2 linked regions of the Stieleria sp. JC731 genome follow. The main gene of each other region encodes a partner of the protein of the gene in region 2 in a complex. Links are inferred from orthologs where the notes say so. Each region holds a gene or a part of one and is shown on either strand. Other genes may lie near its edges. The genes, in order: LOC67_RS04995 and dnaX.

Region 1 (12,930 bases), on a different replicon or contig from region 2:
AGCAACGCCCGGCGGCAACCAGTCCGACTGCGGCTAGCCCTGCGGCAGCACCGGCCCCTGCTGCCCAAGCGGCCCCACTTCCATACAACCCCTTCGCGACACAGACCCCACAATCGGGCGGAATTCTGGACGAGCTAACCGACTCGGATTTCTCCGGCGTTAAAAGCGTTTCGATTCCAGGCCAAGCCTCGCCGGCGATGAATAAAAGCGCGAGCGCGTCGAAGCTACTTGATGAAGCGATGTCGGTCAGTGGCGACCGCAGCAAAGGCCAAACCGGCCCATCGGGTCACGGACCACGACCTGGCTTCCTGACCTTCCTTGGGGTGATCAACGGTCTGTCCGCGTTGCTTTTCGTCGGCTTGATGCTGCTCGCGTTCGGCTTGATCAACATGTTCTCGGGTGCGGATGGACTTGTCCCCGAAGGAGCCGGGGGCACGCTATACATGCTCTCGATGATCATTCTCGGATCCATGGCGGTCCTTTCCCTGGCGACCTCCGTCGCATGCTTTGTCCCATCCAAAGCTTCGTGGTACGTCGTTCTGGTCAGCTATGGATGGGCGACGGCCAGTCACATCTTCAACATTATCAGCGTCGTGACAGAAGGTGAAATTGGCCCCGATTTTGGCAAGCTGGTCGGCCGGCTGGTCTTCGGAATCGGTATCTGGGCCTTTCTACACAACGATTCGGTCCGCAGGTTCTACGCGACAACCGAAGAGCCCGTCTGGAAACCTGTCGTTGCGGACGTGGTCGGTTTCGCGATCGGGGCAGGACTCGGAATCGCAGTGCTGGCGCTGTAAGCACTGAATCGGTCGACTTAACAAACGTCGATGATCCGTTTACTGTTTTGCGCAATCAGGCCCTATTCGCGTAGCGACGTCCGATCGCTCGAATGCCTAACTGATAGCGATCCTGCAAACACCATTGGATATAAGTGTTGCTATTGGGACCGGGAACGTAGTGATACCGATTGCACCAAGGATACTCGGTCGGTGACGACTTGATCCGCTCGGCAAGTTCGACAGCTTCACTGCCAACGAATTCGTGCAAGAAATACTTGGGGCGATTTCGTATCCAGACGAACGGCGACATCATGTTGCGATGCAAGTGTCCCCAGTAGGTTGGGCCACAAGCGGGATACTGCCAGACCTCCCAACGGTCGTTTCTTTGGCCATCGCAGATCACCAACCAACAGTGTTCTGCAAACCAGGCGATCCGTGGCAGACGTCCTGCCCAAAGCTGGACAGTGATCCCAGAAGCGGTGATTTCAGAAGCCGTGATCTCAGGAGCCGATGTCACCACGATCCCCTGTCGAACCTGCGGACAGATCGGCAGCGAAACAATCTACCAGTGTCGACAGGTTTGCCATCCGGTCGAGTTCACGCAGCGCCCTGACGCTTCGATCCAGTCTTGCCAGTGTCACCGCACGACTGGCCGATCGGCTGGCCTGTTCGCGCATCGTCGAACGATAATGCCCGATACACATCGCAAAGATATCGCGTAATGCGGCACGTCGTTTTGGCGCGTCCTTTCCGGCCGCTTCCATCCGATCGGTCACAATCCGCCGAATGGTCGCTGGGTCAGGAACTGGCTGACGGAGGGCTTCGGTGAGCGCGGTTCGGAATTGCCGTGTCGAATCATCCAGCAATCGCAGCGCGGCTGAAATGTCTCCGGCGGCAACATCGACGGCTTCGATGATGGCATCGTCGGTCGCGTCGACTTGATGCACATCGCGGATCAAGCGGATCGCGTCTTCGTCGGATAAGGGCCGAAAACGAATCACCTGGCAACGGGAACGAATCGTTGGCAATTGCTTTTGCTCGCTTGTCCCGACCAAGATGATAACGGCATCGGCGGGCGGCTCTTCCAAAGTCTTGAGCAGACAGTTGGAACCTTCTTCGTTAAGAAAGTCGGCGTCTTCGAGGATCGCAACTTTTCGTCGCCCGCAATACGGACTTAGTCGAACGTCTCGGCAAAAGCCTTCCTGCATCCGGACTTCGGGTGCCCCGATCAAAAGGTCTACGGGAATCGTCGTTCGATCTTTGGGTTTGCGGACGCGAATCACGTCGGGGTGCGTTTCGGCCCGCACCTGCACGCAAGCTTCGCATTTGCCGCACGGCTCCATCGCCTGTGGTGGCTGACGATCACAAAGCAGAGTTTGCGCCAGTAGTGTCGCGACGCTTCGCTTGCCAACACCGGCAGGTCCGACAAACAACAAGCTCCCCCCGAAGCGACCTTGCGAAATAGAATTTTTGAACCAATCACGCAAATGGTCGTTCCCGATCAGACTAGACCACTGGGCAATCATGTGGTTGTCCGCTGCGTCGCCTGTCCATCGGCTGATGATGAGTCATCACTTCCGGACGACTCGACATTCTTGGCTTCGAGCTTGCAGATTTTATCGAGACGCTTGGAATGGCGACCGCCGTCGAAATCGGTTTGCAGCCATCGAAGAACCAAATCGTCAACAGAACGCTCCCCGATCAGATCGCCGGGCAGACAGAGCACGTTCACATTGTTGTGACGTCGGCTCATTTCCACCATGACTTCGTCATAGCAGGGCGCGGCGCGCACGCCGACAAATTTGTTAGCCGCAATGGCCATCCCGATGCCGGTACCACAGATCAAAATCCCTCGCTCGGCTTCGCCACAGCTGACGCGTCGGGCGACACATTCGGCATAGTCGGGGTAGTCGACGGCGACTTCATCGAATGTCCCTTCGTCGATGATCTCAAATGAATTGGCTTGCAGAGATTGGATCAATCGTGCCTTGATGTGTACTCCACGGTGATCACTGCCTAACGATATTCGCATCAAGCTGACTCCTGATCCTCATCAATGGAATCGGTTGGACTAACGTCGTCGGCGGCAACGGGGAAAAAATCTTCGCCCAAATGTTCAAGCCAAACCGACAACTCGTTTTCCATCTGATCGGCACACTTTCGATACGAATCGACAGGCATTCCGATCGGATCGGTGATGTCCCCGCCGTCACGACGAAGTGTAAAAACACGATCATGCATTTCAGGCCAAGCTGCCAAGATCGCCGCGCGGTGTGCGCGGGTCATCGTCAAAACCAGATCGGCCACGTTCATGATTTCATCACCGAGTGGCTGGCTGGCATGGCCGGTCAAATCTAACGTGCGTTCACCCATGACTTCGATCGCTTGTGGGCTCGCGCACGACCCCACCGATGCCGCTACACCTGCCGACAAAACACGGACGGCATCCTCGCGTCCTAGTTTCTTCAGCAACAGCTCTCGCATCAAGGTTTCCGCCATTGGACTTCGACACGTATTTCCCGTGCAGACCAATACGATAACCGGTTTGACAAATTGATTCATAGCGGCTCGTTCGATGACCCCTTCTCGCAATAATTCCCAACGGCTCTCGATAACGCGAGCGACCGTCGATACACCACCATAACGAGTTGGACCGTCGTCGAGCAGCAGTGGAACCTCACCGCGGAACTGATCCAACACCCCCTGGGCTTCAAAGTTAGGATTACCCCCCTTATCGGTAGAATCCAAACGATGCGCCCCGGTCAGCACCAGCGGCGCCGCCATGAAGCGGTGAATTGATTCCAAAATTCGGTGATCGGCGACACGAAAACCAACCGTCTGACGTTCCCCAACGATCAGTTCACGCACGTTTCCCGGTAACTGCCCAATCGCCGAATGGGGATTGTCGCATGGCGTCACAAGCGTCAACGGACCAGGCCAACATCGATGGGCAAGTCGCCGCGCGACCGGTGCAGGTTCGCAGAAAAAGTCTTCTGCCGCCTGACGGCTACGCACCGAAATCGCGAGGGGGGCACCAACCTGGCCACGAAGTTCTGCCAATCGCTTGACGGCGGACTCGTTCAACGCATGAGCTGCGAAACCATACGACGTATCCGTCGGCAGTGCCACAACTTGGCCTTCGGTCAATGCCTGGACTGTACGATGGATAAAATCACGTGGGTCGTCGGTTTGGCGAAGATCAAAGACTTTGGTCATGAAAACCGACGAATAGAACAATGCTGACCGGTTAGGTGATTACGTTTCGCGGCGGGTTTCCCCAGCCAATCAAACCGTATTGTAGGCCTGGCAATTTTGAATCGGCAAGGACGCTGAATGTGCCCCAGCTGTCGCGATCCGGCAGTGCACACCACGGACGGACGGGATAGGTTCACCCCAACAATACGCCGACACACCAACCCCAGGGGAACAATCTCAGTACAATATGGCCATACACGCCTTCGATTCGCTGCACGACCCTGACTCGCTGCACGCCATGATTCGCAGCAAGCCCTCAATTCCCAGCAAACCCGGATACGCAAACTGCAATGACCTCTGTCAGCCGACGCACGGCCCTAGCGAACGCGTTGGCCGCATTCACCGCAGCAAATCTGGGTGGGTGCGTCAGCCGCAGTGAATCTGACACACCGGAGCTGATCTGGGGACGTCGAGGTCAAGCGAATGGCCGTTTTTTGACGCCGCGTGCAATCACAATCGACCGAAATGACCAACTCTACATCGTCGACAAAACAGGGCGAATCCAAGTCTTCGAGCCAGACGGAACCTGGCTCCGTGATTGGCGAACCCCGGATATTACCAATGGAAAGCCGACAGGAATGACAATCATGTTCGGCGATTCGCCCAGTGACGATTTGTTGCTGGTCGCCGACACCCATTACTATCGAATGCTCGCCTATACCCTCGAAGGCGAACGTATCGAAGAGCGTGAAATTGGTGGGACCAGCGGATTTGGGCCGGGTGAGTTTGCCTTCCTGACCGATGTCGCGACCGACAACGAAGGCTGCATCTATATCGGGGAATACGGCGACGCAGATCGAATCCAGAAATTCTCGCCCGATGGCGACTTTATTCTCTCCTGGGGAGCCACCGGCCGGGAACCGACACAATTCCTTCGCCCTCAAGGTTTGCACATCGACGGCAACGTGATGTGGGTTGCCGATTCCGGAAATCATCGAATCCAACGGTTTGATCTTTCAGGAAAGCAACCAGAGCTGATCGACATCTGGGGAAGCCCCGGAAGCGGCCCTGGTCAACTGTTTTATCCCTACGGTGTTTTTGTCATGCCCGAAGGCGACGCGGTAGTCTGTGAATATGGCAATGGCCGTGTTCAGCACTTCGATACCAAAGGCAATTCAATCGGCACGTGGGGCTCGCCAGGACTGCAACCCGGACAGCTCTACGATCCTTGGGGATTGGTCGTCGACTCGAAGAACCGAATGCATATCTTGGACAGCAACAATCACCGCGTTCAATGTGCCGCAGTCCCTACATAGCCCGATACCATTGGGCACAGCGACGTCTCACTACAGCCAGTGCAACTCCTCTTCATCGGGCGCTTCATCGGCGTCGAGAAATGCCAGGTGATCGTTGTCAAACAATCGTCCCAAGATCGCTCGCACCGGCACTAACAGCGCGATGAACACAGGGAACAAAATACGCACCGGCTGACTGGGAAAGACATTGACCACACAAAGCATTGCCAGACACACCAACTGGATCAATGTGAAATAGTGAATCGTTCGTGTTGGCACCCGACGGGTGTAGTGATTGACCGGATACAGAGACGAATCCATGAACAAGTATCCCAATCGTTCGACGAACTGAATGCCTCGCAACGAGACGAATCCCATGTAGAGGAAGATGCCGTACAACGCGGCCATTGGCACATACTTTAGCAGCGGCAATGCGAGCAGCGAGCCACCGATCAATAAATGAATGAAGAGGCCCGTGATTCGATTCTCTTGCACATGAATGATCTGTTCCTGCTTGTCACCTTTGCTGCCGACAACTTCTTCGGTGTCAGATAAAGCTCGCACGTGAGCTAACGAACGGACCGTTGCCGCTACCATCCAAGGCCAACCGAATAGGGAACACATCCCGATCAGGACTCCGACGACCATCAAGTCCCAGTGATATGACTCGCCTTTCTCTAGCTTGTTTTCGGGACTGTTGACCAAGCGAGCCGTGATGTTCTGTGACAGATAGACCAATACCGCCGCCAGTACGGCAGGTCCGACCGCGGCGAACTTAACCCACAAAGGCACACTCCAAAGGTCGACGATCATCCCGCCGCGCTCGCTCGCAGCAGCGGAGACTTCGAGCGTATCCAAGGTTGCCGCGCTGCCGAGCCACCATGCGACCCCGACCATCGACCCCAGTGCGATCGATGGCCCAAAGTCCGCCAAGAATTCTCGCATCCAAGAAAACAGGTACTTGCTGCGTCGGAACCCGGCAAGCGTCATCGCGATGTAAAACGTACCAACGGCCAGCACAATCGCGAGCAGCGGCTTTTCATTGGAAAGACCTTGTTCTGCCGCAACACGAAATCCTGCGACCAACGCTTCGATCGCTTTATAGATAAAGATCATCGACATCAGCGCCGAAAAGATCTCATCGGTAAAACGAGTGAAATACCGCATCAGGTTGCTGGCGTTGGAAAGCGCTAAGATCACCGTCAGCACGCTCGTCCAAATCCCGACCCATCCGTAGACTCCCAAGAAATGCTCGGACAGATTCATGTCTTGGCACAACTGGTACAGGATGATGGTAAAGATCAACAGAGGTCCGATCCCTCCGAGAATGATCAGTGGACCGCCGGCAAACAGTGAATACAAAATGCCGCAAACGGCTGTGGACAACAGCATCGCACCGGCCCCCATGACACCGTCGGTTTCCCTTCCCATTAAGCCACCAAAGGTGACCGCGGGTGCGACACAAGCAAAGTACATGAAAACGATGGAGGCGATACTTTTCGCCCGCAACCCATCGACGAAGTCTGACTTGTAATGTTTTAGCCGACGTGTCACATCAGCCTTCAGCCCCGCAAAAGGCTTTGACGCCGCTCGCAAACCTTCGGTGATCTCGCGAGGCTTGGCGGGTTTGGCCAACACCGTCCGCGTCAAATGCCGCTCGATCGCATCGAGTACGTCTTGAGCGTTCTTGGCATAGGTCAATTCGAAATGACAAACATTATCACTCATCATCCGTGCGACGGACGAGAGTGTGTCCAAGTGGGCGGACGCGTGTGTCGTCGGACCGACCATGAAAAAGATGTAGCGAGTCGCGATACCGTCGGGAGCACCCAAGTTGACAGCATGTTTCAGTCGCATAAAGACGACCGCAGGCTCGCTAATCCGGTCGTCGTAGTAGTGTGGGATGGCACACGCATGTCCGATTGCGGTTGGAAATTGCCGCTCACGCTCCATGATCCCGTCGACGACGACGTCACGCTGGCTTTCGGTAAGACGCCCGCTTTGAATTAGATAGTCAACGCCGGCAAGGACAACATCGGACATTGTCCTGGCGTCAACGTTTAATAAGCAGCTACCCTGCGATATCGCGTCGATCAATCGCTTCATCGATCGCTCTCCCTTGCGAGTCGTCTTCTATGTCGATTTTTTCCAGTTGGACGCGAGAGTATGACCGAAGATGCAAAAATCACCAAATTTCCGAAGCACGCGTTTTAGGGACGCGGTGCCTCGACTTGGTATTGAGCCCTCCAGAATGAACGCGGGCAAGCGTCTTAATCTAACCGAGCAAGATTGCGTCGCTGTTGAAGACGCGCCGATTTGAAATCGAAGTTCGATTTTTCAAACCGGCGACGCCGCTGCAAAGCGATCTCTATTGAGCCGGAACAAATCTAACCGCGTCTACGATCACATAACCATTCGTGTCTTCGTTCGTGATCGTCAATTTTGCCGGCTGTTGTTCATCAAATCGAAAAACACCGAGTGACGAAAAGGTCTTTTCGAGGGTCGGAGCTAACTTCTGGTTGACCATCACTGACGCGGTTCCGCCCGCATGTTCGATCGTCACGGGCACATTGGACGCGCGATTGGAATTTGGCGGGTAGGCCAGCTGCACGTCGTACTTCCCAGGCTTTAGATCGGTCTCAAAGGTCGCCGAATACATGCCATCACTCGAATGATTGTCATGCAAGTAACCGCTGACAAAGTGGGGGCGGTTGGCATTGCTGTGCTGCCAGTTCCCGACCAACTTTGCATCTTTGTCGTCGAGAACGACCCCGTCAAATTCCTTCGGGAACCGAACATTGGCACTCGACAATGTGCTCGCAAAATGAAGCACCTGCCCATCATCCAACAATCGCTTCTTCAAGTCCTCATAGGGAACCTCTTGAACCGATGTATTGCCGTCGATGGCCATGACCGCAGCCGTTGCTGCACTTTGGCCCAAGATCATAAAGACCGGTTCCATACGAATCGAACCGAATGCCACGTGCGAGCTTGAAACACAAACGGGCACCAGCAGGTTAGTGCAATCGTCAGCGCGAGGCACCAGGCTGTCATAGGAAATTTCATAGGGGCCATACGTCGAAACACCAACATCGCCTTCGTTCTGAACATGGCCTTTGGCGGTGATGTAGCGCTGGGTGTTATGGGAATCAATAGCGTACGATCCCATCCCGACCGACTTTGGCGTCGGACGACGCTTTTGCAATTCATTTTCGGTCATCACAAAAGTACCGATCATCCGCCGGGCTTCACGAACGTAGATTTGATGTGGCCAATTGCCATTGTCTGTGAACTCATCAGCCGACAATCCCCAGCGACTCATTTCATTTCGAATGGACTCTGGCACTCGCGGATCGCTGACATGAAAGTACAGCCATCCCTTTTGGTAATTCTCGTGCTCACGAATGATCGCCGCACGCTCTTTGTAAGTGGCTTCGGGATAGTCATAGTTGAACCCGATATTGTCAGTGCTCATCGGGCCATGGTTATTGGTATCCGTCTTACGATTTGGGATAGGGTCAAACTTGTTGAACGTTTCCTTCCAGCCAGCCTCATAGATTCGGGCCAACAGTTCGTAGTCAGCCGGGTCGTAGCCTTCCGGAGCCGTGAAGGGCACTCGGTTTTCGGGATGGTCCGTCAAGCACATGCGGAAGCAATAGGCTTGCACGCGGTGGTCGGCCGAACCTTTTTCACCCGGTGGATCGGTACTGATCCGAGGCAACACGCCACTGCTTGGATCATCCGCAATCACGTATGGACTGATCGGCGGCAGCACCGCAAAGTGGTGGCGGTGATGATTGATGTCGGTTTGAACGCCCGCCCAATTTTCGCCATAAGCGTCCTGCGACTCTCGGCCAACGTGATAGGGAATGTCAGCTGCCGCCATCAAGTCGCCTTCGTAGGTCACATCCAAAAAGATCTGCCCAGAAAAAACGTCACCGCTGAGCATCTTGATGGATTTGATCTTGGTTCCCGTCTTGGTCACACCTGATTTGCGATCGAGCCACTGATCACGATAGACAGGGATTTCAAAATCACGAACCATGTCTTCGAAAACCTCTTCGGCAATATGAGGCTCAAAGATCCATTGGGTGCGATTCTCTCCATCGATGGCCGCGTTGCCTTGCCCCTTGTTGCCATAGCTTTCCTTGGTCTGCCAATTCCAGTTCCCAGCCTTTTGATACTTTTGGTAAACGCGATGATAGAATTCGCGTGAAAGCCCGCCGATCACTTCTTTCTTGCCAGTATCGGTCCAGCCGAGTCCACCGCTTGATAGACCGCCAAGGTGCTTGTCCGGACAAACGATTAATACACTATGCCCACCCTGTTTCACTTTGACAGCCGCTGTCACCGCAGCACAAGTGCCGCCGTAGATCACGACATCAGCTTTGTAATTTTCGGCAGACGCGTTGGATGCTGATGACACTGTCAGTCCGACAACTGTCGCGATGCCCAAGGCAAAGCAAACCATTCGCCGGCCGAAAGAACGATCGGCTTGACGTTGAATCTGTATCGCTGAAGATCGCCGCGGGGCAGGGGAGTCCCAAGCCGAATCGTGATTTCCAATCATCCGATTGAATCCTTGCAAGTTGCTTTGTTCTGTCATGAAGGCAATCGATCCTACGAGCGTTCCGAGTTGTGATCAGCAACCCTCGCTTCAGGTGCTTGCCCCGTTTTCAAAGGGCTAGTGTAGCTGCCCGGCATCAAGCCTGCTGATCTCGATAGATTCGAATCGTCGCCGATTCACGCACTGCGACGATCGCCCCCGGCAAATGAATGCTTCCCGAGCCGCTGCCGCAGATCAGTTCCAACAGACGCTGCCAATGAAGCTGACTCATCGAACGTAGTGGCAACTGGTTTTTCTGGAAACAAACACGAAGAGCCTCCACAGTGACCGCCGCGTCTTGCTTCTCTAGTTCATCGCTGCGGCGGAGCACCAGCGGTTCATCGCTGACAAGATTCTTGTCCAACCAGTCGTCGGCCAAGCGACCGATCGTCTCTGCCCACTGACGCTGCGAAGCAATGGCCCGAGTGATACCCTGTGTGACGTCAGGAAATTGTTCCGCCATCTTTGGCAAAAGCTCATTGCGAATCCAGTTTCGGCTGTATTGATCGGATTCATTCGATGCATCATCACGCCAGGCATATCCCTCAGAACGCATTCCCTGGCGAATAAGCTCTCGGGAAAGCGAAAGCATCGGACGGGCGATGACAAAGTCGCGCCCGTCTTCGTCGGACGAGAACTCACGAAATGGGGCGATCCCGGCCAATCCCGCCGGCCCAGTCCCACGCATCAATCGAAACAGGACGGTTTCGACGTTGTCTTCAAGGTTGTGCCCCAGCATCAGGTAGCGAGCCCCATGTTGCTGCAGCACTTCTCGGAAAAAGCCATATCGTTGACGACGGGCATAGTCTTCATCGCTGCGATTGCCAGAACCGCGGCGAGTAACCACTTGGACGCCCAGTTGCCCGGCAAGATTGACAACGAATTCGTGATCGCCTTCGGATTGGGATCCGCGCAAAGCATGATTGAAATGGGCGACGACAACAAAACCGCGACACGCTGTCGATCGCGTTTGCGTGCCCGACCGGAGTTGTCGCTGGGCATGCTGACTCAATCGCTCGACAACGGTTCGCAACAGGGCAACGCTATCGGCGCCGCCACTGCAACCGATGACCACACCAACATCGCTATACTTGTGCGTTGGGAAGCTAGCCTGGAAAGCTTCTTGAATCTGGTCCCAGGAAGATGAATTGTCGACACCGTCGGACATGTTGCGGCACAAGTTTGGGCAACTTCGGGCCTTCAGTTAGGCATTCGGTTGCCGGGAATGGGTAGGGCACTGCCCACTGAGGACCAAAATTTGTTACGATCTTCACCGTCAGCGCGACACGGACTTGTCGTGCGAGCGGCCAGTCTACCGCCCTTTTCCACCCGCCGAACACGCCCCGTCGCCTTGACCCCATTGATGGCACTTTTCTTCGAGCCGCTGCTCGCTTCATCACTGGACGAGAACTTCTTCGTCTACTCCCTTGCTGGCGTTCTCGCCGGTGCAGTGTTGATGATGGGTTACCAGCGATGGAAATACACCGTTTACAAAATCAAATTGGCCGAGCGGGCTGATGAAATCCTCAACGAGGCCAACCGTCAAGCTGAATCGATGAAGTCTCAGATCGTCCTGGAAGCCAAAGAAGAGGCTCTGGAGATCAAATCGAAAGGCGAAACGGAACTTGCAGACGCTCGTCGCAGCCAGCACGCCCGCGAAGAAAAACTCGATCGGCGCAGCGAACAGCTCGATGTCCAAGAAGCGGACCTGCGAAAACAGCAACGTGGACTTGAAAATGCTCAGCAACGCCTCGATTCGGGGCTGAAAATGCTGACCAATAAACGAGAAGAACTGGGGAAACTTGAAGAGCAACAAAAACGACTTCTCGAAGCAATCTCCGGAATGACTCGGGCGGAAGCCAAAGAGCAATTGCTCGAAGTCCTCAACGAAGAACTCGAACACGAACGTGGAAAAGTCCTTCTCAAGCAGAAAAAGCAAATCACCGAAGCGGCCAAAGAACAGAGCCGTCAAATGCTGCTGACTGCCATGCAGCGGTATTCGTCTGCCTTTACCGCCGACAGCACGACCAGCACCGTCGATGTCCCCACCGACGACATGAAGGGACGAATTATCGGACGCGAAGGTCGAAACATCCGAGCGTTCGAAAAGGCAACCGGAATCGACGTCATCATCGATGATACCCCCGGCGTCGTTATCGTCAGCGGTTTCGATCCCGTTCGCCGCGAAATTGCCCGTCGATCACTGACCACTCTCATTGCGGACGGACGGATCCACCCATCAAAAATCGAAGAGGTCGTCAGCGAGACCCAGCGTGAAATCAACGAACTGATCATGCAAAAGGGCCGTGAAGCCGCCGACGAAGTCAACGTGCCAGGCCTTCACGATCGCCTGATCGAACTGCTTGGCCGGCTGCACTTCCGCACCTCCTACAGCCAAAACGTCCTCCGCCACAGTATCGAAGTCGCATTCCTCTCGGGCATGATTGCCGAAATGCTCGGCATGAACGGCGACGTCGCACGTCGATGTGGGCTGCTGCACGACATCGGAAAAGCCGCCGATCATGAACTCGAAGGCGGACACCCCAAAATCGGGGCTGACATCCTTCGTCGGCACAACGAATCCGCCGAAGTCGTCCATGCCGCTTTCGGCCACCACGACGAAATCGTCATCGAACACCCTTTCACCATGGTGGTCGCGACCGCGGACGCATGCAGTGCTTCGCGCCCCGGTGCTCGTCGTGAATCGCTGGAACGCTACATCAAACGCATGGAAGAACTCGAAGCGATCGCCAAACGCTTCGAGGGCGTTCGCGAAGCCTACGCGATCAGCGCCGGCCGAGAACTTCGAGTGATCGTCGACAGTACTTCAACGAACGACGAACAGTCCGCTGTCATCTGCCATGAAATTGCCAAGGCTTTCGAAAGAGAGCTGATGTACCCAGGCGAAATCAAAGTCACCGTGCTCCGCGAAAGCACGTTTACAGAAATCGCCAAATAGGCCGCCGGGCTAAAATAGCGTGTAAATGAACGGCGCCGCTGGCGAAGTCGTGACGAACGCCAGGGCGACCAACAGTAGCAGCACCACGACAATCGG
Region 2 (16,909 bases):
GCGACGGTCACATCGGCATCACCGACGCTTGGCCGTTCGGGGCGCTCAATGGGTGTGAAATCGATCGGCAGTTCAGGCGTCAAATAGTATCGCCCGTTTTCTTCGCTGATCTTTCCAGTCAGGTTTTTCACGGTCGACCCTAAACGGACCGATGGAATCGATCGACCGAACTGTGGCAGTAGCGGGACGGGGTACTGATTGCTGCGTTGGACGCCGTCTTCGATGATGATCCAACTGGCGTTGTTTTTCCTTTGCGTCTTGGAAATCGCATCGACATTGGATTTCCCCGATACGCTGGTCCCCTGCGCTGAAGCGTCATTGGGATCGATCGTTTCCGTTGGAATAAACAGTCGCTGCGGTGCAACGCTGACCTGGCCATTTCGCGACAAGTTAAAGTTATCGACCACGACTAGCTCGCCCGGGATAAACACCTTCTTTCCGAGATAGTCTTTCCAGCGAATATCACTCAACTGGCGTGTGAGCTCGATCACATCTCGCCGTGATTGTGGATCATCCGATGGCGTGCCATCTGGCCCCGAAACAAGCGGGGCACCAACGACGGGATCACTGGGGCCTTGGATTTGACCACCGACGGGCTGACCTTTGGTCCCATCACCGCTAAGCCATAGGGTTGCAATTCCCAGAATAGTGATGGCCAAAACCGCGATGATTGATCGTTCGGCGGCGCCATGGTGAATCATTGGAATACTCAGTGCTTGAGATCGCATTGCTTGTTCGAGTCGCAAATTTTCGGGTACGGAAATGACGTGGTTGTAATTCAACGCAGATGTCTTCAGGCCCCCGTACCGGTCACCGCGAAACGCTTAATCTTTTAGCGCCTGGCCAATGACGTCGGGCTTGTCCGTGGTAATCGACAACACCCCAAGTTCGGCAAACTGCTTTGCCGCGTCGACTTCATTGATCGTCCAGACATGCAATTCATATCCGGACTCCAGCACCTTTTTGGCGAATGCTTCATCAATGATCGCGAGATCACCTTTGCTGCCCAAGCCTGTCGCCCCGGTGCGTTTGAGCGTTTTGACGACGGTGTCAACGGTTGGCTTCCCATTATTGTAGCTGGTCAGCCAATTGACGCGGTACTGAGGCATGAGCTGTCGAGCTTGCGAGACGACCTGTTCGTCAAAACAGATGATCGCAATCTGCTCGGGCTTGAGAGACGAATTCTCAAGTGCGGGCTTCAATAACGGCAGAATCTCAACGCCACATTTCACCTCGACAAAAATCTGTTTTCCGTCGGGAACAGTTGCCAAAACTTCATCAAGCGTTGGCATCGTCTCGCCGGCGTATTTTGGATCTTTCCATTTGCCAACATCAACCTGCCGCAATTGTTCTAAAGTCGATTTGGCAACATCCAAAACTGGCGAATTGGGTGACGTTCGCTTCGTGTTTTTGTCGTGGATGCAGACGATTTTTTGGTCTTTGGTAACGTAAAAATCACCTTCGATTGCGTCCGCACCTAGCTCCCACGCCAGTTTAAATGCTGCCAACGTGTTCTCTGGGGCCTGTGCCGACGCACCGCGGTGGGCGACGACGAACTGAGCATTCGCAGAGCTGGCAGCCATGGCGATTGACAAGACGATGACGAAAAGGAATTGAGATTTCAACAGTCTGGTCCTCGGGGATGACAGATATTCTGAATCGATATCTGCGTTGTCTGGACATCTGTCTTGCCCATTTGAGGCAAGACCCTTGATTCGTGAAAGCACCTACAAAAGAGGGGCGTGCTAAAAGCCCGCTAGCTGCTGAGTTGAATCACCGAATTCATCAACCTGAACTCCCATACGATCCATCAACGACAGATACAAATTGCAAAGCTTGCGTTCGTCATCGGAGTTTTCGCTGTAGTCGAGCACCCGCCCGGTTTCGACAGTACCGGCCAAACCACCCACCTGAATCAGTGGCACCTTGGAACTGTCGTGATTCTTTCCGCTCCACATGTTCGACATGAACATCAACATGGAATTGTCGAGCACGGTCGAGTCGCCTTCGTGCATCTTTTCGAGTTTGCCCGCCAAGTACGCAACCTGTTCGATGTAATAGCGACAGATCCGCAGGTAGTCGTCCGTCGTATCCCGGTGCGAAGCCAAGTGGTGTGCCAAGCGGACATCTAAAAACGGGTAGATCAACCCGGAGATATCACGGCAAAGCAACAGTGTCGCGACACGCGTTTTGTCAGTTTGAAACGCGGTCGCGATAATGTCACACATCAAACGCATGTGTTCGCGAATGTCCTCAGGCAAGCCGGCGTCCGGGCGTGACATCTTGGTCGCGGATAGATCTTTATCGCGTGCGTTCGCTTCGGCTTTCTCACTAAGCTTGCGCATACGTTCGATCCGTTTTTCGATTTCACGGACGCTGGTCATGTACTCATCCAGCTTCGCTTGATCGCTATGGCTGACCTGACGCTGCAAACTGGCGGCATGTTCTCGCACTCGGTCGAGCACACTTCGGTTCCGCATCGCCCCTCGGTTTTCGAACAAACTATCAAATGCAAGTGCAGGATAAGTTTCCATCGGAACGGGCGAAGTCGCATCATGCCATGAGATATGCGAGCTGTAGGCCATCGAGAAGTTTGTCTCGTGGTACCCGGTCGTTGGTTGCTCACACCCAAGCACCAAACTCGGCTGCAGTGTTTCCGCACCGACGTGCTTGGCCAACATTTGATCCATGCTGACCCCACCACGAAGCTCCGCACCCTTTTTCAGCTTGGCACCGGACAACAGGTTACCCGTTTGTCCTGGGTGAATCCCAACGCCAACGGCAGCCGGGTTATAGAGCCCTTTGATAAAGTTCAGTTTCTCTTTGAAGGGATCCAACGGCATCAAACAATCGCCAAGCTCCATTTCCGAGCCTTGCCCTTTGGCCCACCAATGGTTGTAGGCAACACCGTTTGCCATAAACATGACCGCGATTCGCTGCGGCAAAGCAGACGAGGCCGATGCGTTTTCGTCACCCCAAACGGCGACCGATTCCAACCACGGAAGCGCCATCGAGACCCCAGTCCCTTGAAGCAGCAATCGGCGGGACAGGCGTTGAGTGTTTTCCGGGCGGTCTTGCATCTTTGGATCCCTAAACTGAACGGAGAGTCAATCGATCATCTCGCCGAATCACGGTCGCGATGAATTTGTTTAGCGTGGCATGCGATTCGCGTTTTACAGTCTGCGTTTCAAAAATTGATCGCTGGTCACAATCGTTTCGACCATTGCTGAAAACGAATACTGGTTGTCGATCAAATCTTGTTTCATCGATTCGACCAAGGGTTCGTCCGAGATCATCAAAGACCGCCCCAGTGCATACGACAACAGTTTTTCACACAGGTTGTCGACGAACTCGGCTTCGCGTGCGGATCGGATGTAATCCTTCAGGCCGTTGACTCCCGAGTGTTTCGAGCCATCGGGAAATTCCGCAAGCACGTCGACAGGATTGCCTGCCAAATCATTTTCGCGACGCTCGCCGATAGGCCCAAAGCCTTCGAAGACTAATCCGACCGAATCAAACTTTTCGTGGCAACCTGAACAGCTGACATGCTCGCGATGTTTCGCCAAAACTTCGCGCAGCGTCAGTTCACCGAGCTTGGATTCATCTTCAGGTAATTCTGGCACGTTTGGCGGAGGGGCGGGAATATGCGTTCCTAACAGTTGCCGCACGACCCAAAACCCTCGCTTGACAGGACTGGTTCGCAAACCTGGGGAGTTCTTTGTTAGGAACACCCCCATCGGCAGCACCCCGCCTCGTCCATACATCGATGCATTATCGAGACGCATCCACTGCGAATCATCCGCGAAGTCTTCTTCAACTCCGTAGTGTTTCGCCAGTGCCGAATTGACGAACGTGTGGTCTGCATACAGAAAGTCCAGAACCGAACCATCACGCCGCAACACGTCATTAAAAAACCGAACGGGTTCTTCAAACATCGCGTCTTGAAGCGACTGATCGAACTGTTCGAATCGGTTTCGATCAACGCCGGTGTGCGATTTGAATTGCCGAAAGCCAAGCCAGTTTCCACCAAACTCGACAGCCAACCCGTTTGCTTTTTCGTCTTGAAGAAGTCGTCGGCACTCTGCCTTTAAAACCTCTGGGTTCAGAATCTGTTGACTTGCCGCCAGTTCCAACAGTCGCTCGTCAGGCATGCTGGCCCAGATGAAATAGCTTAATCGCGAGGCCAATTCATACGCCTCAAGCGAGACCACTTCACCTTCACCACTGGTCTCGTGAACCCGGTAACAGAAATGCGGCGAAACGAGAATGCTGACGATCACATCACGGATCGCATCTTCGTGATTGAGACCATCGACGCGAACCAACTGGTCGTAGAACTCTTTCAGTCCACTTTGCTCAGACTTTGTCAACGGGCGTCTGAAAGCTTTCTCTGCGATACGCTCCAAATCATCAATCTGAGACTCGAGCGATGAGGCCTTGGCACTGACAACCGTTTGAATTTTTTGGTTGACCGCGGCGAAGTGAAATCGCATCGCATCGAGTGCCTGGTCGTTCGCTCCGATCCGTTCGGCCTTGGCGATGTATGCTTCTGCCAATCGGTCAACCATCTGCGGTGAAGTCGCATTTTTGTCGGCCGAGCGAAAGGCATCAAATTCCGAATCGACCAGGTAACGTCCTTCGGCGCGTTCGAACCAGATAAATCCCGAATGTTGCCGGGCAGGCACATCAGCAACAAAATCCAGTTGGAACCAAAGACGATCCAGCTGCTGGCGTTGATCTTCGGTGAGCATCAGTTCGCAAAGAGGCTGATCATCACGGAAATAGCCCATCATGCTGTGAAAACCGGCACTCAAAAGTCGGTATTCGCTTTCTCGGTTGAAGTCCTTTTCCTTCTGACCGACATACTCGCGGCCTCGACGATCAACGTAGAAGCGATCGGGAAACAATCGACAAAACGTCTGGTAAGCCTGTAACAACGGTTGGTCGGCGGCGGCATCATCGGACGACACCAATGCATAAACCATTTGATCTTCGGATGACTCATCAGCGGAAGAATCCTCGGTCCCAACAAGCTTTTCGAACGCCTCTTCGTTGAGTGACATTCGATGAGTTGCCTTTTGCCGGTTCCGCCATAGCACCAGCGGTTGCGAACCCGAGTTGATTCCCGAAACACGTAGATGAGGAAACTCAAACGTCAACGCACTGCGCAATTCTGCAATGTCGTTGGCAATCGCTTTGCAGTTTTCCAGTGCAGCGTCGCGATCGGAACCAAGCTCTACGATTCGTGTTTGAATTTGCTTTAGCGGACCAACGAGCTGCCGATCGGGATTGAGTGTTTCCCACAAGGTCGTCAGATACTTTGCACTAAGCCGGTTGCTTGCCGCAGTCTGATCGATCGCGTCTGAATCGATCTTTGCCTGTGCCGATCGTTGTCGCAGTTCCCAAATGGCGAACAAGTATTTTTCGATGGCGACGGTTTGCGATTCATAGAAATCGACAATCTGGCGAACGCAATACTTGTCACGATCGGTGTCCGTCACAACGGGGTGGGGAGCGAAGCCCAAACCGTCTGGCAAGAACAAGACGTGGTCCGACACGAACCTTGCCGCATCGATGTACTTTGACAATAGCGACGGCGTCATCACCAACGACTCACCCGAGTTGTCAAAGCCAGCCGTATTGGAGGGATCGATGGGGAAACTGTCGGCCGGACGGATATCGACTCCGGTCAGATCTGCAATCGTGTAGTTGTATTCCGATGCACTCAATCGGTGGGCGAGTACTTCGCCAGGATCGCCGGCATGCCGCTCAATGAAATCATCGCGGCGGTCGCCAATCCATCCGAGGAATTCAGCCTGATCATCGGGTTCGATGTCATAACCCGAATCGGCGGGCGGCATTTCTCCGTCTGCAACTCTTTGCCGAATCAAATCCCAAATGGCAAAGTGTGACTTGACTGACCGAGTCGAATCGAAAGCGGTTAAATCGAGCGCCCCATCGGGATCGTCTTTCCCATGGCAATCGACACAGTGTGCATCCAATACGGGCTGAATACTTTCGGTAAATGAATCGACAGCGTCAGCCGAGTTCGCTTGCCCTGGGGACTGTTTCTCTGCCGATTGTGCGATGCATTGGATCGGCGTGAACAAGACAGCAACCGAGACGATCGCGAGCCCAACAGTGGATGTCGCCAAGTCAGATAATGGCAGCATCGGAGCGGCCTGACGGCAGCTTTTTCGCAGTGACATAGAGGCAGGTGGGTTTTGAGTGGCGGGACCGTCATTGTAGTCTCATTTCCGTTTTAGCAATGCCACCGGAAATTTCAAAACTCACCGCGATGAACAGATTCATCCAGAAGGGCGATTTCGCCCCCAAAACCCGCTGAAACTACAGACATACCGAGCAGCCGAGGCGGTGACTTGTGTTTTTGTGTACGATGCGTAACGATCACATTTTTGCCGCATCCTACTTTGCCTTTTCCGCATGTCCGAAGCCGCTTCTTCCAGCGAAAAAGATTCCGCCTACGTCGTCGTCGCACGTCGCTATCGCCCGAAAAATTTCGGCGAATTGGTCGGTCAGGAACATGTCGGCCGGGCTCTCGCCAACGCGATCGAAACCGGCCGGGTGGGGCATGCGTACTTATTCACCGGTGCCCGCGGGGTAGGCAAAACCAGCACCGCTCGGATTTTTGCAAAAGCCCTGAACAACCCTTCCGGACCGAATGCGGAATTCGATTCGTCAAGTGATATCGCCCAGGCGATCGACGTTGGTGAAGACATCGACGTGATCGAGATCGACGGTGCAAGCAACCGGGGTATCGACGAAATCCGCTCGCTGCGAGCCAACGTCGGCGTCCGCCCCAGCCGCTCACGGTACAAAATTTACATCATCGATGAAGTCCACATGCTGACGCAGGCGGCATTCAATGCGTTGTTAAAAACGCTCGAAGAGCCACCGGAGCATGTGAAGTTCATCTTTTGCACTACCGATCCGGAAAAGATGCCGATCACGGTGCTCAGTCGCTGCCAACGGTTTGACTTTGCTCCTGTCGAGGTCTCAAAAATCGTTGGACGGCTACGTGAGATCGTGACCGCGGAAAACGCGGAAGCGGATGACGAGGCTTTGGAATTGGTCGCACGACGTGCCGCCGGTTCGATGCGTGACAGCCAGTCTTTGCTTGAACAAGTTCTAAGCTTCAGCAACGGACACCTGACAGCGGACCAAGTCCATTCGATGCTTGGGACAGCCGATGATGAACGGCTGCACGCACTAGCGACCGCGATGTGCAATCGTGACGCCGCATCGGCGCTGAAACAGTTGGATGCGGCGATCGATGCCGGAGTCGATGCGAGCAGAATTGCAGAGCAGCTGCTGGGTTATTTTCGCGACCTGATGGCGGTTTCGGTCGGCTGCGATCCATCGCTACAAAGACATACTGCGGCCTCCATGCACGACGAACTGAAAAAGCTCGCCGACACCTGGGGCCTGCAAACGGTGCTTGCCGTGGTCGCTTTGATTGACCAAACACTTGTCCGAGTCAGGCACAGTGTTTACGGACGTGTGTTGCTGGAATCGACTCTGATCCAAGTTTGCAATTTGCCCGACTTGCAAGCGATTGCAGATCTGGCCGCGGCTGCCAAAAGCGGCCCAAGTTCATCGTCCGCAGCGGGTGGCGAAAAAAAAAAGCTAACGCTTAATTCAAACGCCATCGAAGCCGCAGCAGCAGCGATGCAGTCTTCACCGTCGGTCACTGCATCACCTTCAACGCCGCCTGCTCCACAAGCCGCTCCACCAAGCAGCTCAGTTGCCACAACGAATGGTGCCCCCGTCGGCGAAAAAGCTTCGTCGAGCAACTCCACTACAGCCAGAGGCGCACCGCAAGCCAGCGGCCCAGCGCAAGCCAACGGGACGCCTGCATCCAACGCCGCCGCATCAGAGAACGCAACGTCCGGCAATGCAGGCGGTAGCCCATCTGCCGCTGCTGAAAAGGCAAGTCCTGCATCGGGTGCATCGCCCGCAGCGAATCCGACGATTGAAATCGATAAAGCGTCGCTGCCAAAGATGTCCCTTCAACGCAACAACTTCAAAGAGGTTTTTGCCGCTGCCCTGCAGCATGTTCCACAGATGACTGCCTCGATCGCATCGATGGCAGAGCTTCGTCTTAACGTGGACAATCCCAAAGGCCCGCCGATGATTGAGTTGGTGTTCCCATCCAACTCCGGAATGGCCATGCGGCGAATGAACTTACCCGAGCACCGTGGGCCGGTAACCGAAGCCCTTTCGGGGATCACCGGTACACAGATTGTGCTATCGATGGTGGAAGGGGCCGCGCGGCCGATCGCAAAAAAAGCCGCCGCCGTTTCACCGCAAGCCGCGGCCAAAGAACGGATGGAACGCCTTCGACAAATCGAGTCGCACCCATGGGTTCAATCAGCGATCGAAACCTTCCAAGCCGAACTTGTGAAAATCGATCCGAAAACTTGATTGAAGCAGTTGCTGCCGCAGATCATTGACCAAATTCAATCGGATCCCCAATGACCACCACATGGTCATCGGGGATTCCGACACCAAGTCAATTGACCAAAACTCTATTCGACGTCGTCTGCGCCGCGCGGGTCAACTTTCAGACTGGAGAGATAGGCGACCAAGTCACGTAATTCTCGAGCAGACATTTGCTTGACCAAGTCGGCCGGCATAGATGACTTTCCTTTCTTGCGGACTTCGATGTCATCCTGAGCGATGGTTTCTTGTGTCCCATCGGCCAACATCAGCTCGACAATGTCATCGTTTTCCAGCTTCACGATGCCGCTGTGAACACGTCCGTCAATGTCGATGATGACAGCGGTCTCGAATCCTTTGGCAATCTTCGCGTCGGGGATACAGATCGATTCCAGCAAATAACGTGGGTCACGATCCTTGCCGATGACCGTCAAGTTTGGTCCGACCTGGCCGCCAGCTCGATCAACTTTGTGACACCGAACACAAGACAACTCGGTCTTGCCAAAGAACAAGTTTTTACCGCTTTCGACATCACCGCCGGCCAACGAATCCAACCAGGGAGCTAGCGGATCGTCCTTAGCTACCTGCTGTCGATGGTCATCAAATTTGGTCTTCAGGTCACCATCCAATTTGCCTTGGGCGGCTTCGACCACGTTCAGCTGAACCCGCGGATCCAGTTGACCATCAACGTATTTAGCAATGGCAGATTCGATCGTCTGCTTCGCTTTGGGATCCTGAAGCTTTGCCAGAATGTCCCAAGCTTTCTGCTGGACATTGATGTCCGAGCTTTGTGCCGCAGCAACAAAGACGTCGAGCGATTCGGCCGACGCGCGATCAGCCAAAACCGACAATTTGGCGATACCCAATTCACCGCGAGCTTGCTCGACGGGAATCCGTTGAGCAATCCGGACCGCCACCGACGGTTGCAGCCGAGCCAAAGCGACTAGCAACTTCGAACGTGAATCTGCGGATCGGTTCGGATCGTTAACTTGCTTCTCTAAGACTTCGGCGATCTTGGCGATCCCCAGTTCCGAAGCCGTATCGATCGCTTTCAGGCGGATCTTTTCGGGGGCCGCAAGCAATAGGTCGATATGCGGTGACAAGGCGGCCTGAGCAACCTTTGCATCACGCTCGGCAATCGGTCGATAATCCCCGATGACACGATCCAGTGGATCGGGCTTAGCCCATTTGGCCAACATGTCCAAGGCTTCGATTCGCATCTTGGGTGGCACATCGGTCCGCGTAGCGAAGGCGGCCAGAGCGGCAGCGTTGGCCTGTGTTCCGAGTCGAAAATTCGCATTGATCACACGCCAAATGATGGCTTCATCGGTCAACTTGCCGTTGATTAACTTTGCCAACGCAGGCATCGCGACTTCAATCGGTTTATCATGAATCGCCCTGGCGGCTTCCAAGACGACTTGCTGGTCTTTATCGCTTAAGAATTCGGCGACTTCACCACTGCCTTGACGTCGCAAAGCCACAACGGCTTGGCGACGAACTTCGACCGAAGCATGTTTGGCAAGTGATTTCAATTGCATCGCGTTGGCAGCTCGCGACAGATACATTGCCGTCGCATGGCGCATCGCGGCATCCTTCTTGTCGGCGCCGGCGATCCGATCAATAACCGCCGTGATGGCGCCAGAAACTTTGATACGTCCGAGTGCATCGATGGCTGCATAGCGAACTCGTGCATCGGAATCATTGACCAACTGCTGTGCGACTTCGGAAGCTTCCTTCCATTGTTCTTCACCACAGATATTCAATGCCGCAAAGCGAATCGTTGGCTCTTTGTCGCTCAGCAGATCAACCAACGCTGTTTTCGCAAGCTCACTGCTGGGATCTTTGCGAGCGATTTCGCCTAAGCCCCAAACCGCGTGCAGTCGCGCAGTCGAATCATCCCCATGACTGGCAACTTTGGCGAGCGAATTGACATCTCGTCGGGCAGCAAGTTCCCACTGGCTCTCCAAGCGAACGCGTCGATCGGGATGCCCGAGCCAAGAGGTCAAGCTATCGGTTTCTGCCTTCGTTAGGTCGCTCGACAGGATATCACGGACCTCAGCAACAATCGCGTCTTGGCTATGCTCTTGGTCGCTGATTCGATACATCCGACCTTTGCCCAAACCATCCCATCCGTTGACCCAATCACTGACATACAACGCACCGTCATTTCCGAATGCTAGGTCCGTCGCAAGGCAAGTCCAAACCGGCTGTTCATTCTCGCCAAGTTTGTACGTCGCCCCGTTGGGTTCCAGCTTGAACGTGCGAATGCCACTGTTACTGGGACCGCCGCGAAAATCACAAATCAGAAACGTGTCATCGAGTGAATCGCCGAATCCGGTCCCGGGATAGTACGCCAATCCGCTGGGGCCATCGGTGAAGTTCTCCACCGGTGGCACGATCGCTGCGGGCTGCTCATCGTTTTGTGGATGCCAGATTTTTTCGCGGTTAAACGGCCCACGGTCCGGCAAGTACTGATAGTACATCCGCCAACCGGTATCACCGTCTTGCAGCAGATGGACGATGCGAGCTTGGTCACCGCTGTCGCTATTGTTGTCTACGGTGAACCAATCGCCTTGATCGTTGAAGGCGATCTCTTGCGGGTTTCGTAGGCCTCGCGCGAAGACCTCCAGTCCACTGCCGTCCAGTTCACAGCGAAAAACGGCACCGCTGGCGGGATCGGAAAGCATTTCGCCTTCGGCATTGCGAAGGTGATAGCCTCGGTCACCAATTGAAAAATACAAACGTCCGTCGTAGCCACGAATCAGTCCGTGCATGTCGTGACCACGAAAAGCGACTCGAACGCCATAACCGTCGCTCAGGACGACTCGCTCGTCAGCCTTTCCGTCATTATTTTGATCCACCAGTTTCCAAAGCTTCGGAATACAGGTGTAGTAAACATCGTTTCCGATCGCGAGCACGCCCGCGCCGGTGCCTTCTTCTAGGTGATTGAAACCGTCAGCAACGATCACACTTTGATCTGCCTTGCCGTCACCATCGGTATCGGTCAGTCGGCGAATCCGGTCGTCATGCAGAGCGTAGGTAATGGCTCCATCGCCCAGCAGCTTTTTGTGGTAGTCGATTCGATCCTGAACCGTTTTCGCCGCAAGGTCCGCGAGCAACCAGGTGTGGTCATGTCCGCGATTGTCGGTCACACCGCGGTTCTGTCGAAATGTCTCGCAAACATAGATGTGGCCTTTTCGATCGATGTCAAAGGCGACGACGTTTGCCAACAGCGGTTCGGCTGCCCACAAGTCGACTTTCCATCCGTCACGCAGTCGAATCGCAGCCATCGCTTCGGCTGGCTCATCCGAGGCCTCGGCAACCTCGGGCGTCAGTGGCTTGACGGATCCCAAATCGACGGCGGATACATTCGCGATAGGCGTGGTGAGTCCGGCAATCAGGGTTCCCGAAAACAGGGTCAAGGCGAGCCGATAGCGTTTGGCGATCGTCAAAAGTGAACTGGAATGGCGGGGCAGGTTCGGAAGTGTCATCAGTAATCTTAAAACAACGACGAAGATTGACTCACAAACAGTCGAGGGCGAACTGGCATCGTTGACCGACACAATGCCATGGGACGACTCGACAACAGACGGCTGAATTACCGTATCCACCTTCTGCGATGCGAAAGTAGCGTTCTGCAGTGTTACCGGGCTGTAAAGTGACGGGGCTACAGTGCGACTGGCACAAAGCGAAAGGTGGCTTTTCGAGCAGATTTTGGCGGGAAAAACGACGATCGATCGAAATCCGGCATGCCAAGAGGCGGGGGACCGTGTCCGCAGGGAGACCGTCATCCACTAGAATACTCGCAGAAGCCGCCGATCAGCGAGATCGGTTTGCAAACACGCGTGAAAAGTTTTGTGAAATGAACGGGCCAACGAGCGAAGACCCCCACCCCGTCGATGAATCCGGCGTCAACGCCTCGGGACCGACCGAAGCGGAAACCGATGGTGCAGGTCCCCCGAATGTCGAACAGCCCTTCGTGGCCAAGATGGTCTCGCCGTCACCGGACGCCGCACTAGGTTCAGGCGAAGAATCGATCCGAGTCGGGTCACCGTTTCGAATCGATCCGCCGCGCCGTCGCCAAGTCGCGATCCAAAAGGCGTCTGGTGAAGCTGCTTATGCTGACTACGGGCCGTTCTTATACACCTCGATGGGTGCCGCATCTTCCGCGGTTGTGATTTTGGCTTTCGCTGCGCTCGGCTACTTCTGGTTTCCGATCGGCGGTGTGCTAGTCACGATGTTGGGGATCGGACTGTCACTGCTCGGTTTGTTTTCCAACAAACGATTTCGCATCGCGGCAATCTCAGCATTGCCACTACACCTCGGGCTGTTCTTACTCTGCTACACCCGAGCGTTGACCTGATTCGCTAGCCTAAAACCAGCGGGAAAGAACGCTACCTTCACGCAGTGGAGGGCGACACTAGAAATCCAACCGGCTGCTAGCCTTCGTTATTCGCTAACGATCTCAAATGTCATCGTCACGCTAGCGGAAATGGTTTGCTCGCCTGGCGAAATAGGGACAGAGCGAACGGCGGCCATCATCATTTCGGGGCGTGGCGACCCGCCACCACTTCCGGCTTCGCGGATCTCAAGAACCTTGCCAAGCTTGGTGCCTGCGGCGTCGCAAAGCAGCTCGGCTTTGGCACGAGCAGACTTAACAGCCTTCACACGTGCCTCGTTCATAAAATGCTCGTCATTGTCGACTGAAAACGAGATCCCGTTGATTCGATTGCTTCCGCTCTGCACCACCGCATCCAAGATTTCACCGACCCGTGAAATCTGACGCACCCGAATTCGGACATCGTTTGTCACGCGATAACTGACAATTTGCGGTTCGTTGTTCTCAGGCGTGATGACACGACCTGGCTGTGGACGTTGACGCTGCTGATAGATCGGCGAGACACTGAATTGGCTGGTTTGACGATCGCGCTCGGCGATATCCAGTTTGTCCAGTTGGGCACGCAGCTCTTTCATCGCTGTGTTGTTTGCGTCGACGGCCTCCTTCGCGGTCGCACCTTCGGTAACCACGCCGACGGTCACATAGGCCAGATCCGGATCCGCGGTCATTTCTCCGGTTCCGCTGACAGTGATGCTGGGGACTCGGTCATCATCGTCAGCCTGTGCGACGGTGAATCCGCCGATAATCGCCAGCATTGCGATTGCCGCCAAAGAACGGCGAGCCTGTGAAAAGACGTTTGAAAAGGACATTGATTCAGTCTCCTAGTGGTTGTGTTTGTCCAAGCTTCTGCGAATTCCATCCTTCGCCAGCCAGGATAGCGCGTTGGCAACGGTTACAATAGTCTCCCTCCCCCCGCCTATTTCAACCCGCCTAGTTCGCCCTCTTACTCCTAGCATGTCCCCTCCGATGCGACGAAATCATTGGGTATTCAGCCATCCTTTTGTGTTCACTTTGTCGATCGCCTTCATTGCATTTGCACAAGCACGCAATGCCAGCGCCGATGACCAAATTGATTACGCCAAAGAAGTCCACCCCATCTTTGAAGCGTACTGCATCGGCTGCCATTCGAAAGACGACTCCGAAGGCGGCTTGGCCTTGGACTCTTTCGAAAAGCTTGTCGACGGTGGCGAGACCGGTACCGCGATCACACCGGGTGTCCCCACCAGCAGTCGCCTTTTCTTGATGATGACCGGCAAGCTCACCCCCACAATGCCGCCGGACGATGCCGAAGGCCCCAACGAAGCCGAACTGGCGATCATTGAAAAGTGGATCGAACAGGGAGCCACCGGCCCAAGCGGCGACATGCCGATCAAGAAAGAACTACGCACCCCAAAAATTGAACCGACCGGCAACACGCCTCTTCCCATTACTGCAATCGCTTCGGCAAGTGAACATCAACAATATGCGGTCGCAAGATATCAAAACATCACCGTTCACCAAGGATCAGAAACGACAGCCAAGATCACCGACGCCGAACTTGGCAAAGTCAACGCGTTGTCTTTTTCACGTGACGGCACTCGCCTGCTTGTTGCCAGTGGTCTGACCGGCGCCTACGGTCGCGCTGCGATCTACGACACCACCAACGGACAATTGCTCCGCGAATTTGTCGGACATAAGGACACGCTGTATGCGGCCAAGTTTTCACCGGATGAATCATCGATCGCGACCGCTGGCTATGACCAAAAGATTTCGATCTGGGACACCAAAACCGGAAAAGTGATTCGAATCCTGGAAGGCCACAACGGAGCCATTTTCGACTTGGCATATTCTCCCGACGGCAAAGTGCTTGTCAGCGCATGCGCCGATGAAACGGTCAAGGTTTGGAATGTTGAGCAAGGCGTCCGACTTGACACACTTGGCCAACCCGAAGGTGAAGTCTACGCCGTCTCGATTACCCAGGACGGTCGCCACATTGTTGCTGGCAGTGCGGACAATCGGATTCGCGTCTGGCAACTCCGATCGGTCGACAAGCCTCAGATCAATCCGATCATCGCGACGCGCTTCGTCGATGAAACTCCCATCGTGAATCTTGCCATTACGCCAGACAATCTTTCTTTGGTGGTTCTTGCAGAATCGGGAAATGTCAAAGTCCTGACTACAAGTGATTGGCAACCCACCGAAACCCTTGAACAGCTCGATTCAATGGGGACGGGGTTGTTCTGCAGCGCTGACTCGCGCACGGTCACCATTGGGATGATGAACGGCAAATTGGCAACCCGCGAACTGCGGCCGACCGATAACGAGGTCGTAAAGAAAGCAGTCGATCAAGGTGACGAAGCGATCTACCTTGACCTTCCGGAATCACGGCAACATCAGGAAGCAGAACTTCGTCAGACTCAAAAGGAGCGTCTCGCCAGAGAAGTATCTGGCATCGTTGATGTCGGTAGAGGTGTTCAAATTCTGGGCACGATCAGCGAACCTGACGAAAAAGACGTCTATCGCTGGCCTTGCCATCGTGGCGAAATCTGGGCGATTGATGCCGATGCGATCGAAAACAGCAGACTCGATCCGATCGTGACAATCCTTGATGCAGCAAACCGACCGGTTCAGCGCATCCGCCTACAAGCAGAACGTGATTCGTACTTCACCTTCCGTGGCAAAGACAGCGAACAGAGCGGCGACTTCCGCGTGTTCAATTGGCAAGAAATGAAGCTTGGGCAGTTCTTCTATGCCGCTGGTGAAGTTTCGCGATTGATGATCCATCCACGAGGCCCCGATTCAGGGTTCATCGTCTATCCAGGCAAAGGTCAACGCTGGACTTACTTCGGCACCAGCGGACGGACACACGCTTTAGGCGAACCCGCCTACGTTGTTCGTCCGCTTGGCCCAGACGAAGAACCTCTTGCCAATGGGCTTCCGGTCTTTGAAATCGCCTACGAAAACGACGACGATCCGATGCGTCAGGCAGGTAAGAACAGCCGCCTATTGTTTAAAGCCCCTGCGGATGGTCTGTATTCAGTTCGCCTCTCAGACACCCGGCACGAAGGTGGCGAAGACTATCAATACCGACTGTCGCTCCGCGCCGCTGCCCCATCCTTTAAAGCGAAGACACAGCAGATTCAGAAGCCACTCAAACCTGCGACCGGTCGCGAATTCACTGTCGACGTAGAACGCCTTGATGGCTTTGACGGACCGATCAATATTGAAATCGAAGGCCTTCCCGAGCGGCTTTACAGCAACCTTCCGCTAACCATCGAAGCCGGCCTGCAAAGTGCCACCGGACTCATCTGGGCAACCCCAGGTGAAACCGGCTGGGAATCCACGATCGAACCGACACTGACCGCTTGGGCGATGATCAATGGCAAACGGGTCGAACGCCGCATTGGCAGCGTCGGCCAGTTGAAGTTCGATTCCACTGTCGCCCAGGTAGTCCCTTCCATCGTTCCGGCTGATCAGTCTGGCTCAGAAATCGGCCCTCACGAAAGCTGGACATTAGATGTCTCACCAGGGCAGACCGTCTCTGCACTCGTTCGCATCGATCGCAAAGATGGCTTCGACAAAGAAGTCTCATTCGGCAAAGAGTTTTCCGGACGCAACGCCGCACAAGGTGTCTATGTTGACAACATTGGTCTAAACGGATTACTGATCCTCGCCGACTCATCCGAACGAGAGTTCTTTATCACAGCTGACGAAACCGCGTTGCCTGGCCAACGGACGTTCTTTCTTACTGCCGAAGTCGAGGGTGGCTTATCGACGTTCCCGATCACCATTAACGTTCGGTAGCCAGCATGCCGTTTACCGCACTGACATACGTACAGGCACCATAGTCTCTTCCAACCATCGCTACTGCGCAATCTCCTATACTGTAAACCGAGAACGTCCAATACATTAACGCGGTCATTGCTCGCAGCGGTTGATATGTCGGCCTAACAAGCTGTTGATAGTCAGAATCGACTCTTCATGGCTTGCGAATTTGAATCGCCCCTTTCAGAGCGATACACTCAAATTCGATGGTTCAAACGTTGGCCGACAGAGTTCGCCGACAGAGTC

The links.
Region 1: the proteins of dnaX (region 2) and LOC67_RS04995 are in contact, whole or in part, in a cryo-EM structure (PDB 8GIZ), measured with the Escherichia coli proteins. The link is inferred for Stieleria sp. JC731 from one-to-one orthologs.

The regions. Positions count from the first base shown.
Region 1 is NZ_JAJKFQ010000001.1:1,476,483-1,489,412, reverse strand. Bases 293-3,292 are described here. They hold LOC67_RS04995 (ATP-binding protein), read right to left. Parts: upstream 2,306-3,292; coding sequence 1,280-2,305; downstream 293-1,279. Other genes in these bases: LOC67_RS04985 (Sua5/YciO/YrdC/YwlC family protein), read right to left, coding at 2,811-3,292; rpiB (ribose 5-phosphate isomerase B), read right to left, coding at 2,302-2,811; LOC67_RS05000 (DUF3750 domain-containing protein), read right to left, coding at 853-1,296; LOC67_RS05005 (hypothetical protein), read left to right, coding at 293-797. Also shown: more of hypothetical protein, read left to right, coding at 1-292; more of Sua5/YciO/YrdC/YwlC family protein, read right to left, coding at 3,293-3,995; SMP-30/gluconolactonase/LRE family protein, read left to right, coding at 4,325-5,290; PTS sugar transporter subunit IIA, read right to left, coding at 5,321-7,375; FAD-dependent oxidoreductase, read right to left, coding at 7,638-9,875; tRNA lysidine(34) synthetase TilS, read right to left, coding at 9,973-11,043; rny (ribonuclease Y), read left to right, coding at 11,239-12,834; DUF5989 family protein, read right to left, coding at 12,844-12,930. UniProt on the Escherichia coli protein: Part of the beta sliding clamp loading complex, which hydrolyzes ATP to load the beta clamp onto primed DNA to form the DNA replication pre-initiation complex.
Region 2 is NZ_JAJKFQ010000006.1:41,123-58,031, reverse strand. What follows is about bases 6,015-8,944. They hold dnaX (DNA polymerase III subunit gamma/tau), read left to right. Parts: upstream 6,015-6,444; coding sequence 6,445-8,445; downstream 8,446-8,944. Other genes in these bases: LOC67_RS16800 (PVC-type heme-binding CxxCH protein), read right to left, coding at 8,550-8,944; LOC67_RS16810 (DUF1592 domain-containing protein), read right to left, coding at 6,015-6,173. In the rest of the region: ExeM/NucH family extracellular endonuclease, read right to left, coding at 1-728; glycerophosphodiester phosphodiesterase, read right to left, coding at 825-1,583; DUF1552 domain-containing protein, read right to left, coding at 1,746-3,080; more of DUF1592 domain-containing protein, read right to left, coding at 3,174-6,014; more of PVC-type heme-binding CxxCH protein, read right to left, coding at 8,945-11,951; hypothetical protein, read left to right, coding at 12,323-12,823; SIMPL domain-containing protein, read right to left, coding at 12,910-13,668; c-type cytochrome domain-containing protein, read left to right, coding at 13,826-16,642. UniProt on the Escherichia coli protein: Part of the beta sliding clamp loading complex, which hydrolyzes ATP to load the beta clamp onto primed DNA to form the DNA replication pre-initiation complex.